DNA from 2 places in the Virgibacillus kekensis genome. Region 2 is predicted to be linked to the other one. Evidence: predicted binding sites of a transcription regulator. Region 2 holds the regulator's gene; the other holds the start of a gene.
What was found. The regulator LexA, encoded in region 2, represses DNA repair genes until DNA is damaged. The targets are predictions, from matches to a motif close to CGAACATATGTTCG.
Positions count from the first base shown of each region.

Region 1: the regulator LexA is predicted to act here: its motif matches at 5,167-5,180, upstream of ACFO3D_RS10965 (DNA polymerase IV).

Region 1 is NZ_JBHSFU010000006.1:5,367-14,517, reverse strand. It holds gene ACFO3D_RS10985 (M20/M25/M40 family metallo-hydrolase) at 1-1,565, shown strand, start outside; gene ACFO3D_RS10980 (MBL fold metallo-hydrolase) at 1,644-2,606, shown strand; gene ACFO3D_RS10975 (SDR family NAD(P)-dependent oxidoreductase) at 2,596-3,390, shown strand; gene ACFO3D_RS10970 (carboxymuconolactone decarboxylase family protein) at 3,459-3,824, opposite strand; gene ACFO3D_RS10965 (DNA polymerase IV) at 3,892-5,145, opposite strand; gene ACFO3D_RS10960 (aldo/keto reductase) at 5,312-6,232, opposite strand; gene ACFO3D_RS10955 (NUDIX hydrolase) at 6,363-6,905, shown strand; gene ACFO3D_RS10950 (endonuclease Q family protein) at 7,025-8,194, shown strand; gene spoIIM (stage II sporulation protein M) at 8,338-8,976, shown strand; gene fur (ferric iron uptake transcriptional regulator) at 9,091-9,151, shown strand, end outside.
Region 2 is NZ_JBHSFU010000003.1:359,832-368,982, forward strand. It holds gene ACFO3D_RS03195 (hypothetical protein) at 1-121, opposite strand, end outside; gene ACFO3D_RS03200 (YjcZ family sporulation protein) at 577-690, shown strand; gene lexA (transcriptional repressor LexA) at 1,546-2,169, opposite strand; gene ACFO3D_RS03210 (YneB family resolvase-like protein) at 2,457-3,095, shown strand; gene ACFO3D_RS03215 (DUF896 domain-containing protein) at 3,245-3,478, shown strand; gene tkt (transketolase) at 3,572-5,572, shown strand; gene sirA (sporulation inhibitor of replication protein SirA) at 5,868-6,329, shown strand; gene ACFO3D_RS03230 (YneF family protein) at 6,374-6,595, shown strand; gene ACFO3D_RS03235 (cytochrome c biogenesis CcdA family protein) at 6,797-7,501, shown strand; gene ACFO3D_RS03240 (Na(+)/H(+) antiporter subunit B) at 7,587-8,012, shown strand; gene ACFO3D_RS03245 (response regulator) at 8,035-8,412, shown strand; gene ACFO3D_RS03250 (CcdC family protein) at 8,442-8,915, shown strand; gene ACFO3D_RS03255 (DUF2621 family protein) at 8,946-9,151, opposite strand, start outside.

The DNA of each region.
Region 1 (9,151 bases), on a different contig from region 2:
CAGGAAGTACCGCTGAGATTGCGCTTGCGGAATATCTGGAACATTTGCTGCAGCAGAATCCTTATTACCAGGAAAACCCGGATCATTTAAAGCTTCATCCGCTTGAAGACGGGAGACGGCTGCTGACAGCTCTCGTAAAGGGGAAGGATACATCTGAAACAGTGATATTACTGAGCCACTTTGATGTGGTCGGGATTGAGGATTATGGGTCACTGGAAAATCTTGCTTTCCATCCTAGGGAACTAACCCGGGAAATGGAGAAAATAAAAGATGAATTACCGGATACAGTCAAGGAAGATATTAATTCTGATTCAGGTGAGTGGCTATTCGGACGCGGTTCTATGGACATGAAGGCAGGTCTTGCCCTGCATTTTTGCATGCTCGAGAAAGCGATTAATGGTGATTTCGACGGAAATATTCTTTTGTTAACGGTTCCTGATGAGGAAGTTAATTCCCAGGGTATGTTGGCAGCATTGCCCGTTTTGGAAAAATTAAAAGAAGAAGAGAACCTGACCTATAATGCTTGTTTGAACGGCGAGCCAATGTTCAGTAAATACCCTGGGGATCCCGCATATTATGTTTATGCTGGCTCGATTGGAAAAGTTCTGCCCGGATTCTATTGTTATGGAAAAGGGTCACATGTCGGTGAACCTTTTGCCGGGATCAATCCTAATCTGATGACCAGCTTTTTATCCCAGCAGCTTGAACTCAGTGAGGACTTTATCGAAAAGATTGATGGAGAAGTGACACCACCACCTGTCAGTCTTATGCAACGCGACCTGAAAGAGGAATATTCTGTCCAGACACCTCAGGCCGCAATATCCATGTACAATGTATTATATTTGAAGCAAACGTTTAAGGAGATCAATGAAAAACTTTTGAACGGCGCATGTACTGCCGCTAAAGAAATCGAGAAATATATTAACGAAAAAGCGGCTAGATTTGGAGAGGTATCTGACGAATTTTCCATGCCGTCCGCAAAAGTAAATGTCATGATGTACGAAGAATTATACGAGGAAGCGACAAAACGATATGGCGAGAAGGAAATTACAAGGCGGCAGAATCTGCTGGTCAGTCAGCGGGATAAAGGGGACCGTGATTTTTCCACCTTGCTTGTTCAGGAATTGGCAGCCATGTGTAAGGATTTGGCGCCATTGATTGTTCTTTTTTACAGTCCACCGTTTTATCCGGCAGTTTCATCTAACGATGATCCATATATCACCGAGGTAATGGACTATGTAAAAACTTACACCAAAAATAATTATCAGCTTAACCTGACAGTGGCAGAGTACTTCACCGGGCTTTCGGACTTAAGCTTTCTTGGACCAGTATCATCCAAAAGCAGACTAAATCAGCTGACAACTAATATGCCGCTGCAGAATAATGGGTTTGTATTCCCTGAAGATATTATGGAGAGGCTTACTATGCCCATTCTCAATGTTGGTCCGCTTGGAAAGGACCCGCATCAGTGGACAGAACGCATTGAATTGACATACAGCTTTGACCATTTACCATCTATACTGACAGAAACGATTCATCAGTTATTTGCGAAAATAGACAGTTAGTATGTGACTTTTTTTGATAAAAGGGATACAATAAAAGAAATAACTGAATCGTCATTCATTTCAGGGGGATTCGAACTAATGAAGTTACTTGATAAAACAATCAGTCAAATGACGATGCCCACACCATTTCCTGTGGGGGACGTTCATGTATATCTATTAAAAGGGGATACGTTGTCCCTTGTGGATGCTGGTGTAAAAACCAAGGAGGCCTGGGAGGCTCTGACAATCCAATTAAACGAGCTTGGCTATGGTCCTGAAGATATCGAGCAGGTTATCTTGACACACCATCATCCGGATCATATGGGACTTGTTGATAAGTTTCCTCGATTAAAGGATATAGTCGCACATCAGGATGTAGATTTGTGGCTGCGCCGGGATCCGGTTTACTTTGAGCATTACGAGCAATTTTTTTATGAATTTTTCCTGCAGTGCGGTATCCCGTCCGAATTTCTTGCTGAATTGAATAAATTAAAGACACCGCTTAAGTATATCGGAGAAGGGCACCTTACCGGGATAATTCAGGAAGGGCATACCCTTCCAGGCCATGAGGAATGGCGTGTTATTGAAACAGCAGGACATGCACAGAGCCATTTGTCATTCCTGCGCGAACAGGATGGTGCTTTCATTGGTGGTGATCATCTGCTTGAGCATATCTCGCCGAACCCGCTTCTTGAGCCACCAAGGATCGGCGAAACCAGTCGTTCCAAGCCAATGCTGCAGTACCGTAAAAACCTATTGAAGTGCCTGGATCTTGATATCCGGAAAGTTTTTCCTGGGCATGGGAAGATTTTTACGGATACAGCGGGAATGATACCGGTCCGTCTGGAGAAGCAGGAACAGCGGGCCGGTAAAGTACATAGCTTACTTGAGGCAAAGCCACAGACAGTTTTTGAACTTTGCCGGCAGATTTTTCCAAGGCAGTATGAAAAACAGTTGGATCTCACCATCTCCGAAACAGTGGGACAGCTTGATTTTCTGGAGGATGAGAATCGAGTGGAAAAAACACTTCGGGACGGTGTTTTTTACTATCATGCAAAATAGAATCAGAGGCAAAAAAATTATTATCACCGGGGCGTCTTCCGGTATAGGGGAAAGGCTGGCATGGTATATCGCCAAAAATGGCGGGGTGCCGATCATGATTGCCCGTTCAATTGATAAACTAGAACAGAATCAACGCGAAATCGAGCAAGCTTTTGGCATGAAAAGCCATGTCTATCAAGCTGATTTATTGAATGAACAGGAGCTGAAAACGGTTATAGGCAGGATTTTGGATGAACATCCTCCAATCCATGGTTTAATTAATAACGCAGGATCAGGCGTTTTTGAGTATGTGGAGGATATGGAGTGGGAAGATGTTACGCGGATGTTCCAGCTTAATGTGCTGGCGCTGGTACAAGGAACGAAGTTAGTCCTGCCGCATTTTAAAGGAAACAGGGAAGGACACATTGTTAATATTGCCTCAATGGCCGGTAAAATTGCCACGCCCAAATCCGCTGTGTATGCCTCAACGAAACATGCTGTTCTGGGGTTTACCAACGCGCTCCGGCTGGAAGCTGCTCCACATAATATACATATTACAGCCGTCAATCTTGGACCAGTGCGGACGAATTTTTTTGCTGTGGCTGATCCTGGTGGCAGCTATCAGCAAAGTGTTGAGCGGTATATGCTTGATCCGGATAAAGTGGCTGAAAAGGTAGCTGACAGCCTATTTACGCCAAAACGGGAGATTAATATGCCATGGTGGATGGAGGCAGCCACCAAAATTTATCATCTTTCTCCGCGTTTGTTGGAAAAGATGATGAAAGGTCAATTTAACAAAAAATAATTTACGTAGAGTAGTTGTGAAGCGGAGTTTAAAAAGCCACCTGATTTTAGGTGGCTTTTCTAATGTTCCTATTGGGTTAATTGATTCAGTTCGTCAATTGATTCCTGAACAAGGGTTACAGCCTGGCTCATTGCTGCTCCACCACCAAATGCTGCTGTAACACCCACAGCTTCCAGGATTTCCTGCTCGGAACACCCTTGGTCGAGACAACCTTTTACATGATAGATAATACAATATTCATCTTGTGCATACAGGCTTATCCCCAGGGCAATCAGTTGTTTCTCCCGTTTGGATAACTCCCCCTCTTCAAAGCATTCTTCCGTAAAAGCATTATACTGTTCCGATAATCTTGGCATTTTCCTGTTGAATAGTCCCAGTCCTTCTTTGTAGTGAAGCAATGCAGCCTCCGTTGAATTTCTTGCCTCTGTTTCCATATAAATTCAGCTCCATTCCTGTTGAGTATAATCAGGGCTTAGTATGAGCCAAATAGTATATAAATAATCAAGCATAATGGCCACCAATTTTTTTACTTCGGCCGATGGTCACGCCATCCTCCGTGTAACTGGTGGCACGGAGGATGGCGGTAGACCCATACGTGTCACGGATAGAATCCATTACATAACCGATGTCCTTTTTCTTTGGTTTATCATCGAACAGGTCAAGCTGGGTTTCACCGTTCTCATACAGGTTATCCAGACTGACAGACACATGTCGGATATCGCTCTGTCCGTCGTAAAATTCATGGAACAGCTGCATACTGACTGCATAAATATCCATGGTTATGTTGGTCGGAAGCGCAACCGACCGTGAGCGGCTGAATCCTCCGCCGCCGGTCACCTTGGAATAAGCGATACCGAGATGGATTGTTCGTCCGGCTTTCCCGGCTGTTCGGGCCCTGCGGCATACCTCTTCACAGAGATCGAGAATACAGGCGGCAGTTTCCTCCCCAGAATAATCGCGCAACAGGGCAATCCCATGTCCAAATCCCTTCTGTTCGGACTTGGTGAAATTACCAAGCACCGGACTGAGGTCAACTCCCCATGAATGCCAGTACAGTTGCTCTCCCATGATGCCAAACCGCTTTTTTAGCTGCTTTAACGGAAATCTAGCGAGCTGTCCGAGGGTCACAATTCCCATCCGGTTTAAATTGTTTTGCATTCTTCGGCCAACCCCCCAAATATCCTGTACGGGGAATGGCCACAGTTTTTCTTCTACATCCTCATATCTGCATTCGGCTATACCGACCTTTTTGGCGTGCAGGTCCATTACTACTTTGGCCAGAAATTTATTATCACCGATTCCAATTGAACAAGTTATTCCAAAGTTTTCCATAATATCCTGTTTAATCAGTCTAGCTACATGCCAACGGCTACCGAATAAGCGTTCCAGTCCGTTTACTGTTACCCAAACTTCATCCACTGAATACTGGTGAATCGCTTCTTTTGGCACATACTGATTGATCAGTCTGGTGATTTCCATCGATACCTGAAGATAGTCAGCCATATGGGCAGGAACTACAACAATCTCCGGGTCATCGGGCAATTCAAAAAAACGGCTGACATTACTGATTCCGTGTTTCTTTTTCAGAGTGGGGGAGGCCGCCAGCACGATACTTCCCCGTCGTTCAGGGTCACCGACGACAGCCAGCTGAACAGTCATTGGATCGTATCCAAGTTTAACCGCTTCTACACTTGCATAGAATGATCGCATATCGATACAAAGAACATCGTTGCGGGGGTAATCGTTGTAATCCATTACAAATTACACCTCTCAATAGGAACGTTTGTTCTCATTATATGCTAATCAGCGAATTATAATCAATGGAAATATATGTGTTCATCCGTCTACTGGGGGAAGTGAAAGCCAAATCCCTTGATAGACAAAGAAAGGGGGGTGAAAAATATTGCCTCCCTGTCATCCATTATCGGTGTTTCTCGTATTTATTTGCTTTGGTAATCCCTTTAAGCGTCTGGTACACTTCGTCAGAAAGGGCATTAGTAAAATTAGCGCTGGTATTTTCAATAACCTGTTCCGGCGAACTGGCACCGAAAACAGCGCTTGTGACTGCCGGATGTTTCAGTACATACTTAAGTGCGACGGTGTTAAGTGACTCTTCCAGTTCGAGTTTTTCCGTTAAGAGCCGGTGGACAGAGGCTAATTCCTCATGCGAATAATCCAGAAAACCATCAGCCCCTTTTTTCGCAATTTGCTCAGCAGCATTGTTGCTTAACATCCCTTTGGCAAGAGGGCCACGTGCCAATACACTGATGTTATTTTCCTTGAGCAAATCAAGAACTTCCTCTTCAGGACGGCGGTCGAGCAGGCTGTATTGCATCATCACACCATCGATATTGGAACGCTTCACATATTCACGGATGACATTTGGGCGAATGGACGAAATACCATACGCGCGAATCAGTCCCTCTTTTTTAAGATCCTCAAAGGCACCAATTGACTCATCGATCGGATCATCAATTGTTCCGCCGTGAAGCATGTAAAAGTCGATATAGTCGGTCTGCAGCCGGTGCAAACTCGCCTTGATTCCTTCTTTAATGTGTTTCTCTGATGGGTCCCAGAACCAGTCTTTTTTATCCTTATCAAAATGATTGCCGACTTTTGACGTTAAAACAACCTGGTTACGGCGTCCTTTCAGGGCTTCCCCGACGATTTCCTCATTAGCGCCAAACTCATATAAATCGGCAGTATCCAGGTGATTAACACCCATATCAATTGCCTGATCAATAATAGTCGTGGCAGCTTTATTATCTGCGCCAAGCGACATACAGCCAAGCGTCAATTCTGAGATGGAAATATCTGAATTCCCAAGTTGATTCTTTTTCATCTGTAATCGACCTCCATTTAATCTGTCCCTCTGTTAATTGTACGGATATTCTTCCATGTATTACAACTGATTCGCGTATGCTAGAATAGATTTCATATACGACTATTCTAGAAAAGGCAGGGTAAAATGTATGAAGAAATTTGAGGAGAAAACGATCCATACAGAAAAAATATATGATGGGAAAGTAGTGAACCTGCAGGTCGACGATGTCACACTGCCGAATGGAAAGACGTCAAAAAGGGAATTGATCAAACATCCCGGCGCTGTAGCCGTTATTGCAATTACGGAAGATAAAAAAATACTGTTTGTTGAGCAGTACCGTAAGCCGCTCGAAAAATCACTAGTGGAGATTCCTGCAGGAAAACTTGAGCCGGGGGAAGGACCAGAAACCACCGCATACCGTGAACTGGAGGAGGAAACAGGTTATACTGCGAACTCCATGGAATTCGTAACTTCATTTTATACCTCGCCTGGATTTGCTGATGAGCTTATGTATCTGTATATAACAGAAGACATAGAGCCCCTTAAGGAAACGGTTGCTGGGGATGACGATGAATTTGTGGAGCTGCTGGAGCTTACACTTGAAGAAGCAAAACAGTATGTGCAGGACCAGCGGATCCACGATGCGAAAACAAACTATGCGGTTCTATATTTAGCTAGTAAGCAAACATAAAGTATCTAACCTAATGTTATTTTTATAAGCTCTTTTATTAAACTTTGTTGCTCTTTAACCAGTGCAATAGACATTAACTACGATGTTGCTTTTTACGTAGTGTTGGAAGGATGTAAGTCATGTTGAACTCTTATTTCGCTGATATGCATATTCATATCGGTAGAGATATATATAACAAACCGGTAAAAATAACTGGCGCTAAAACGTTGACCCTTACGAATGTTTTGCTGGAAGCAAGCAGAAACAAGGGAATTCATATGGTTGGTGTAATTGATAGTCATGCACCTGCTGTTCAGGAAGAGATCCGGCAGCTGATTGAAAAAGGAAAAGCGTATGAACTCGATGAGGGGGGAGTACGCTTTGAGAATGTGACACTCCTGCTGGGATCTGAAATAGAGGTTTACGATGAGAACTGTCAGGGACCTATACATGTGCTGTGTTTTTTCCCTACCTTGAATACAATCACACGCTTTTCTGAGTGGCTTACAGGTAAAATGAAAAATATTACCCTAAGTTCCCAGCGTTATTACGGGACGGCAAAGGACCTTCAATATAAAGTGAAAGAACTGGATGGCCTCTTTATTCCGGCGCATGTATTCACGCCATTTAAAAGCCTCTACGGGAAAGGTGTTAGAAAATCGCTGACTGAAGTGCTTGACCCTGATTTGATTGACGCGGTCGAACTGGGATTAAGTTCCGATACGGAAATGGCTGACCAAATTCAGGAACTTCATCACTATACATTTGTATCGAATTCCGACGCCCATTCACTGGCCAAGATAGCACGTGAATATCAGGAAATCCTGATGGAGGAACCTTCCTTTAAAGAATTCAATTGGGCATTGCATCAGGTGGAAGGACGTAAAATCAAGCAGAATTTTGGAATGAACCCTCACCTGGGGAAATATCATACGACCGTGTGCAGTCAGTGTCTGGAACCTTTGTCGCGTGATGCAGCGAAATGTTCGAACTGTGGATCAACCAAGATTGTCAAAGGTGTTTTTGACCGCATCAAGGAACTTGCTGATACTCATGGTTCAAGAGAACGTCCGCCGTATCTTTACCAGGTGCCATTGGAATATCTGCCGGCACTTGGTCCAAAGACGTTTACAAAACTGCTAGAACACTTTCAGACAGAAATGAATGTCATTCATCACGTGAAAAAAGAAGAACTCGAGAAAGTTGTCCCTGTAAAACTAGCAACAGCCATTATAAATATGAGAGGGGGCAGATTGTCCATTAAAGCTGGTGGCGGCGGGAAATACGGGAGTATCACCAGTTCCGAGTGAAGAAAACAGGTAAAAGAATCTATGCGAATTTGGTATGTTTGGACGGAATTTTTCATAGTTTTTAAATAGGCAGATAAGAATATAAGTTTTGGGTACTTTCAGTAAACTGCCTAAAAGGAAAATAACGCTTATGGAGGATCCCCATGTATACCAAACGTGCGCTTATCGTAAACCATTTAAAAGAACATGCAACCATCTATATCTTTATGATCATCCTGTTTTTGACCGGCGTTATTTTCGGTGCCATAATTGTCAACAGTATGAATTGGGCTCAGAAAGAAGATTTGTTTTTTTATCTGGAGAGATTTTTTGGGCAAATTGCTGATGAGGATCAAATAGCGGGAGATGAAATTTTAAAAAGCAGTTTTTCTTATCACGCGAAATATTTATTATTGCTTTTTATCCTTGGGCTTTCTGTTGTTGGATTACCGTTAGTATGGGTTCTGCTGTTTTTAAAAGGACTGGTAGTAGGTTTTTCCGTGGGCTTTATTGTAAATCAGCTTGGAATGAAAGGATTTCTGTTGGCATCATTGTCCATCGCTCCGCAAAATCTGTTAATCATTCCGATTTATATAACAGCAGGTAGTCTCTCCATGATATTCTCACTTACATTACTGGGAAAATTATTTACACGACGAATCGCTCAGCCGGTGCTCCAGCCACTCGGAAAATATGTCACAGTATTCTCTTTGCTTTTGGTGGTGTCAATAGTTGCAGCTGCAATAGAGGCATTTATCGCCAACGAAGCAATGGGCATGATTATTAGGTCGTTTTACAAATAATAATTACTATTGTATAATATTTATTATTGATAACAGTTTATAATAATTATACTTTGACACGCTATATAGGAGTGCATATAATAGTAAGTGGGGATATTAGGGAGGAGACTTGCTATGGAACACCGGATAGAACGTATAAAGAAGCAGCTCCATGCACAAAGTTATAAGCTCACTC
Region 2 (9,151 bases):
GCTCATCTTTATTAACTTCCTCAACTTTAACCGGGCGTGGATAGTGCTTTTCCAGTTCAAGCAATATACTTACTTCAACAAGGTTAAGTTCATTCCTGTTTGCAGCTTCTAAAATGTTCATTCTTCTCTACTCCTTTAAACTTTTAAGAGTGTACCATATAAATTTTCTATATTAAAATTATGGAATCCATTTTACAGTATACCCGATTTGTTTAGCACTTTAACGTAAAAAAGACCTCTTACAAAGAGGTCAAAAAGTTAACCTTTCCTACTAGTGCATTATTCAAAAGATAAAAAGATGGTTGGACATGTGTTCTTTTTAATTAGCATATTTTTCAAGTCACTTATTTTAAATTTTAAACCCTACAAATGGGATGACTAGAGGGATGAATTAAATTTTATGTGGTTCTATTTGCATTACGAAGAAATTACTAATAAGGAAGGAGAAATGAAAAACGTTGAGTGGTTAAATTCGAAAGGCTTAAGCCTGTTTTGGTTTTCATCAGGCATACATAACAAACTATGTCCGCTATAAAACATACAATACTGTACAAAGGGAAAAGGAGGTGGAATTGAATGAGTCACGGAGGCATTTTTGATGACAATGGTTTCGTACTGCTTGTAGTTCTGTTTATCCTCCTGATTATTGTAGGATCCAATTTTCAGAAGGGTGGCTATGGTGGCTACTAAACCCAAGAAGGAATTGCCCCAACCTGAATAGCCCATAATTGTTCAAAAACCTCCCCTTTCCTCCGCCTTAATTGGTGGGGGCTTTTTTTTATGGACCAAACATATAATCTCCCAGCCACGCAATGAAAATGATTGCCAAAATGTAACTGCTAGATTAGACTTAACAGTTTTTGCTTGATAGAATTGAACACTTTTTCACCACTAACCCTTCCAACCATGAAGGAAAATTATTTAGGAGAAATGGAACCTGTAACTGAAACTTCATGGATAGTGTTCTTTTACCATTTTAGAGAGAGGCATATTTAGTGGAGTATTATTATTTGGTTTTGCAGAAATAGTTAATCTACTAGATAAATCACGTTCCTCATCAGATCGCGCATCCCGGGCAATCGAAGAAATGAGAGCGCATTTTGTCCCTACTATTAGTAAAACTGAACCAGAAAAGCAAAAGGAACCAGTCCCTGTGAGTAAGGCCGAGGCTATTGAACAAGAAATCGAGGAAATCAGAAACAACCCTAGGTATAGTAATGATATGAAAAATGCCATGATCGCTACAGTTAAGCAAAGAGAAGGAATAAAGTAAGGGGATGTAAAGGAGGGTGAGATGGTCACCCTCAGAACACCCCACAAACACCCCAACAATAATGATAATGGATTATTTTATTTGATAACTGAAAAATAACTTCCTTATTATACAGCGGTTTTTGATTTACGTTTGATAACGCTTGAAACCATAGTATAGAATTAGAACTACCATTCACCCTTGGGAAAGAGAACAATACCTGTCCACTTATTAATAGGAATCAAAAAAGACTTCCGTCACTATATGATGGAAGTCTTTTATTATGGATTTTATTAATGAATTGTACGAAACAAACCAATCACTTTTCCCAGAATGGTAACATTCGGATAGATGAGCGGCTCCATCGTAGCATTCTCCGGTTGCAGACGGATATGGTCTTTCTCCTTAAAGAAACGCTTAACGGTTGCTTCATCTTCATCAGTCATTGCTACGACGATATCACCGTTCTGTGCAGTGTTCTGTTGCTTAACAATTACCATGTCCCCATCCAGAATTCCTGCCTCTATCATACTTTCACCTTCAATGATCAGGACAAACAAATTATCATCTGGCCCGGCACTCGATTTTGGTAACGGAACAAATTCCTCTATATTTTCAACGGCAGTAATCGGTATACCAGCAGTAACTTTACCTATGACAGGAGCGTATCTTGCTTCCTCTTTTGGAATATGGCTTTCTCCTGAAAGGTCCAGCACCTCGATAGCCCTAGGCTTGGTAGGATCCCTGCGAATATATCCCTTACTCTCAAGCCGGGCTAGATGGCCATGTACAGTAGAACTGGAGGCGAGGCCAACAGCTTCTGCTATCTCTCTTACCGAAGGCGGATACCCCTTTTGATTAACCTCATCTTTAATATATTCAAGTATTGCTTCCTGCCGTTTAGAAAGTTTATTCATCTATCAAACACCTCGCGCATAGGATTTATTATTAATGATAGTTTACCATTTACAGGTAGTAAAAGCAAACATTCGTTCGAGAAAACTGTTGACAGGACCATATGTTCGTATATAATAGTAAGTAACAGAAATCGAACAGGGGTTCTTATAATTTAGGGAGGACTGATTTATATGTTTGAAAAAATTACTAAAACGGACGTTTTCTACTTAGTTGCTTTCGCACTGGCGCTTGCATTTTTATATTTTTCCATGGTAACCAGTGCATAAAAGATTGAGGAGCGGTATAAATGAACGCAGTCATATATTGCCGGGTAAGTACCGACAAAAAAGAGCAGGAGACATCATTATCAAGGCAGTATGAGGAATTGAATGCACTCGCTGCTAGACATAATATTACGGTAGTTGACTGTATCCAGGAACAGGAAAGTGGATATGACATTGACAGAGATGGTATTTTCCGGATGCTAGAACATTTTACTGAAAAAAGAGCAGATTGCCTGCTTATCCAGGATGAAACCAGGCTCGGTAGGGGAAATACAAAAATAGCATTGTTTCATCAGCTCCAAAAATTAAATGTAAAAATTTATACAGTGCTTGAGGACGGAGAACTGGAAATGTCTGAATCGGATTCGATGGTTTTGCAGATTGTGGGGATTGTTGAGGAATATCAACGTAAAATTCATAATACAAAAATTAAGCGAGGCATGAGGAAAGCAATGGATAGAGGGTATGACCCCAGTGTAAATCTTTCTAATCGCGGACAAGCACCAGGCAGGGGTCGGAAAGATTTTCCGATTGAAGAGGTTATACGAATGAGACAAAATAAAATGACGTTTGAAGAGATAGCAAAGACACTGAACGGGCTGGGATACAATATTTCAAAGGCTACAATTCATCGCAGATATCGGGAATTCCGTAATACTTGAAACAAAATCCGAGGAAGAGTAATATTAAAAAGCAAGAACAGTATGCTGTTCTTGCTTTTTTCTATTAGGAACTGAAAAGTATATTTATCTGACTCTGTGCAATAAAAAGGTTTGAGACCTTGCTTAAAAGGTATCCGGGAGGTATTTTAATGATTTCCAAAGAGAAGCTGGAAAGGATAAATCAGTTGGCTAAAAAAGCTAAAAATGATGGTCTTGATGAAAAAGAAAAAGAAGAACAAAAAGAATTGCGAAAACAGTACCTTCAGAATGTCCGTAAATCTTTTAAAAATCAGTTTAAATCCATGACAGTTATGGACCGTGAAGGTAATGATGTTACCCCTAAGAAAGTGCGGGACCTACAAGATCGCAATAAGAAACACTAATTAAACGTTTTCGGTTATTGCTTGTGACAGTTAGCGTTTCATTATAGAATATAAAAGGATATTATCAACTTTTAGCTCGAAAGGAGAATAATTTTGTCTCAGAAAATCGAAGAACTATCTGTAAATACAATCCGAACATTGGCTATTGATGCAATTGAAAATGCAAACTCAGGCCACCCAGGTCTGCCAATGGGGGCAGCACCAATGGCTTACACGCTATGGACGGATTTCATGAATCATAATCCTAAAAACTCAAAATGGTTTAATCGTGACCGTTTTGTATTATCTGCAGGTCATGGTTCCATGCTGCTGTATGGTTTGCTGCATCTATCAGGATACGATGTAACAATAGATGATCTTAAAAACTTCCGGCAGTGGGATTCCAGAACACCTGGTCACCCGGAGGTACACCACACAGATGGGGTGGAAGCAACAACTGGTCCACTTGGACAAGGTTTAGCAATGTCTGTAGGTATGGCGATGGCTGAAGCACACCTGGCAGCAAAATATAACCAGGATAACCTTCCAATAATCGATCACCATACATATGCCCTTGTCAGTGACGGGGATCTTATGGAAGGAATTTCTCATGAATCGGCTTCACTAGCGGGACATCTTGGTCTCGGCAAGCTGATTGCATTGTATGATTCAAATGATATTTCTCTTGATGGTGAATTAAACCGGGCTTTTTCCGATAATACGGAAGAGCGGTTTAAAGCATACGGCTGGCAAGTTCTTCGCGTGGAAGACGGTAATGATCTTGATGAGATTAGAAAAGCAATAAGTCAGGCACAGGACAATACCGAGCAGCCAACGCTCATTGAAGTTAAAACAGTAATTGGATACGGTTCTCCAAATAAGTCTGCATCTGCTGCTTCACACGGTGCTCCTTTAGGATCAGATGAAGTGCAGCTGACAAAACAGCAATATAAATGGGAACATGAGGATTTTGAAGTTCCTGAAGAAGTTTACACAGATTTCGAACAGAAAATCGTGAAGTCAGGTAGCCATGCTGAAAAAGAATGGAATAAACTTTTTGAAACCTATAAAGAAAAGCACCCTGCTCTTGCTGGAGAATTGGAACTGGCAATCAAAGGTGAATTGCCAAAAGGCTGGGAAAAAGACCTGCCTGTTTATGAAGCGGGCAAGGATTCCAGCGCAACACGTGCTTCGTCCGGCGAAGTATTAAACTCAATTGCAAAATCAGTTCCATATTTCTTTGGCGGCAGTGCTGACTTGGCAGGCTCCAATAAGACAACTATAAAAAATGAAGATGATTTCTCCCGCAAGAATTATCAGGGCAGAAACATTTGGTTCGGTGTTCGTGAATTTGCTATGGCCGCTGCCATGAATGGAATGGCTCTTCATGGTGGAGTTAAGCCGTACGTTGGTACATTCTTTGTATTTAGCGACTACCTACGTCCTGCTGTACGCCTTTCAGCTATAATGAATGTACCGGTAACCTATGTATTTACCCATGACTCAATCGCAGTAGGGGAAGATGGTCCGACCCACGAACCAGTTGAGCAGTTAGCTTCCTTCCGTGCAATGCCTGGTTTATCAACTATTCGACCGGCAGATGGTAACGAGGTTCAGGCGGCATGGAGACTGGCAATGGAGTCAACAAACACACCGACAGCCCTTGTACTGACACGCCAGGGACTACCTACCCTTGAAGGAACTGCCGAACACGCCTACGAAGGTGTCAAAAAAGGCGCTTATGTTGTTAGCCCAGCGAGTAAAGAGACGCCTGATGCATTGCTGTTGGCAACAGGTTCAGAGGTTCAACTAGCTGTAAAAGCCCAAGAGGAACTTAAACAAAAGGGTATTGATGTTTCTGTTGTAAGTATGCCATCATGGGATCGCTTTAAGGAACAGAATGATGAATATAAAGAAAAAGTACTTCCTTCAGCAGTCAAAAAACGTCTGGCGATAGAAATGGCTTCCCCATTTGGTTGGGACCGTTATGTTGGCAGCGAAGGCGATATCCTTGCAATCGATAGATTTGGCGCTTCAGCCAATGGTGAAAAAGTCATGGAAGAATACGGTTTTACAGTGAATAATGTAGTAAAACACGTTGAAAAATTATTCTAGCAGACAGATGGCCCTTCTTATGAGGGTCATCTTTTTCTGTAAGCAGAGATTCTGTAGATAACTTCGGCATACCCCTAGTAAGGGCATGCCTTTTTGAGTTCCAAGCTTAGGTCTCCCTAAACTTCCTTCATACTATGCGCATTTAATCTTGTACGACACGGTCCACATCGTACGTCGCTGAACAATTGCTTACGCTTTATTTCCATTCGACAAAACTAGTGCTTATTTTCTTCGCAGTATGACAGATTTTTGTTGGGACTTACGTATAATGAAGAGTAAAAGAGGAGGGATTTTGTTGAATCATTACTCTATTTACTGGATCAAAGAAGAATTCGCACGTCATTTTTTCTATCGGGGCGACATAGTATACAGGTTTATCAAAGACTATCAGGTCAATGGACATAGAGGTGATCTTAAATCCCAATTTGATTACGTAACAAGAGAGTTTTCCTGTTCCGATATAATCACGCATATTAGAAAGAATAATACATGTTCCAAACTTAGCATGGAAGTTGAGGGTGATTTCCTTAAAATATGGAGCAAGAGGCGATATATTTCTTTACATATAGAAAAAAAACGTATAAACTTTCGTAGTGAAATAATACTTGACGCAGAAGAGACTTTATTTCCCACGTTGCGGTCTTTTCATCCGCATTTATTTGTAATGGGAGAAGACTCTACTAATTACGGTTGGATTTCTCCAGTTGGGCAGGAAGATGAGGATGAGATAAGACAAGCATTGTATTCCTTTCTTTGATTTACTATACTGGATGAGAGACAACATGAAGGAGGAAAGCTGTAATGGATGTCATCTGGGTTGTATTGATCGCTATATTGGCATTGATTATTGGTGTGGCTCTGGGATTTTTTATTGCCCGAAAGTATATGATGAACTACCTCAAAAAAAATCCGCCTATCAATGAGCAAATGCTTCGCACGTTGATGATGCAGATGGGTCAGAAACCATCGCAGAAGAAGATTAATCAAATGATGCGTGCAATGAATAATCAGGCCGATAAGTAAATAATATTTACATTAATTGACCAATACATTGTACAGCGCTCCTTGTTATGACTATTGAATAACAAGGGGTTTTTAATTACTGCAGAATTGTCTGCCTGTTCGCTTATATTCACTAAGGTTTCGTATATTTGTCATAATCTGAATAAGAGAACAGCCATGAATCTGTTAGAATGAAGGAAAGTGCTGTATAGGAGGATTACGATGTCTGAAATCAATATATTCCTTGCATTCGGTGCAGGGGTGCTTTCGTTTATTTCGCCGTGTGTATTGCCATTATATCCCGTTTTTCTTTCTTATATTACTGGAATGAGCGTTAACGAACTAAAAGATGATAACAAGAAACTTAATAAGAAAAGTATGCTACATACGATCTTCTTTCTTCTGGGGTTCTCAGTCATCTTTATTATAATGGGATATGGGACCTCGTTCGTTTCCGAGTTCCTGACTAATAACGATGATATTATCAGGCAGATAGGAGCCATTCTAATTGTATTTTTCGGTTTGGTAATTGTAGGGGTATTTAATTTTGAATTTCTCATGAAAGACAGGAAAATAGCCTTTAAAAATCGCCCTGCAGGTTATTTTGGATCTGCGGTAATTGGGCTGGCATTTTCACTGGGATGGACACCTTGTATGGGTCCTATACTTGCGATTGTGATCTCACTCGCAGCAACTGAACCAGATGTGGGAATGGTTATGATGATCAGTTATATTCTTGGGTTTTCAATACCGTTCTTCGTTCTTTCATTTTTTGTTGGGAAACTTTCATGGATTAAGCGCCACAGTGCTAAAATGGTGAAAATTGGTGGCTATATCATGATTTTTATGGGGGTTGCTTTATTTTTTGACTGGATGACTGACTTAACAGCTTTTCTTGCAAGCTGGTTTGGATTCCAGGGCTTTTAATCCGATTAAGTAGATTTTTTAGATAGTTTATATTACACTAACTCTACACCTGTTAAAACTTTACACGCACTAAAGGAGCTTTTATATGAACAAACCTAATGATCTCATCCTGCGAACTACCACATCGTTAATAGTGTTTATTCTACTGGGTTTCTCCATATATTTACTTTTTGCTGGTCATAGTAAACCAGGCGGGGGATTTGTTGGTGGACTCATGACAGCCTCAGCTATAGTTTTAATGTATATGGCATACGGCGCTGAAGTGCTCGAAAAGATCTTGCCAATTGATTATCGTTTGCTAATACCAGTTGGATTATTACTAGCACTTGGAACCGGGGTTGGTTCATTTGTCTTTACAGAACCTTTCCTGTCGCATACATATGAATACTTTCAAGTGCCCATTTTCGGCAAAATGGAGCTTGCTACTGCAATGTTATTTGACATTGGAGTTTATATTACTGTTCTGGGAGTTACAATCACAATCATTTTATCAATTGCAAATGATAGATAAATTTTAATAGGGGCGTGGGGGAATGGCGAGGATACTTATTGTTGATGATGCAAATTTCATGCGGGTAACTTTAGGGTCTATTGTTAAAAAGGCAAAACACGAGGTGGTAGGGGAAGCACAGAATGGGGCAGAAGCAGTTAAACTGTATAAAGAGCTGAACCCGGAACTTGTTACAATGGATATAACCATGCCTGTTATGAATGGAATTGATGCGATAAAAGAGATAATTGCAATTGATCCTGCTGCTACAATCGTGGTTTGTTCTGCGATGGGACAGCAAAAAGTAGTAGTCGAATGTATCGAATTGGGTGCCAAGGATTTCATCGTTAAACCGTTTGACGAGAACAGGGTCTTGGATACCATTGACCGCATTTTGCCGGAAGTTCAGAGGCAAACCTAGTCCCGGGAAAGAAGAAAGAGTGATTTCAAATGTTTTGGATAGTAGCGAGCACAGTTGTCGCAGCCTTTATGGCTGTTGCAATGATTTTTGTCCGTCTGAGGGCTTCAAAAAGGCCTGCTTCTGCAAAAAAAATTATTTTACCACCAATGTTTATGAGTACAGGTGCGTTGATGTTTATCTTTCCAGTGTTCCAGGTTGACTGGTCACAGGTTATCGAGGCAGTTCTAGTAGGAATGTTTTTTTCAATTTTTCTGATTAGAACTTCCAGGTTTGAAATCAGGGACAAGGCCATTTACTTAATTCCATCCAAGTCATTTATTTTAATTTTATTTGGATTACTAATCGCGAGAATATTGCTTAAGCTGGCGATCGGGTCCAGAATCTCGTTCGGTGAGACAAGTGGAATGTTCTTTCTGTTAGCATTAGGTATGATTGTTACATGGAGACTTGCTATGCTTTATAAATTTAAAAAGCTGGAAAAGAAACTGGAGTACACTAGGTAAAAAAAGCGTCTGTATATATACAGGCGCTTTTTACTGTTCAAAGAGATTTTCATATGGTGCTATATCTATGTCTTTCTGATCAAGTTTCTTGCGTAAAAATTTATGATCTCGCTTGGGTGTGGCTAAAATATACCCCTCGATAATAACGTCCTGGCTGATTTTCTTCTTCTTTTTCTTCAGTGCAACCTCACCAATTTTACTGGCGATTTTCTGCCGGGCAATATCCCGGAACAGTT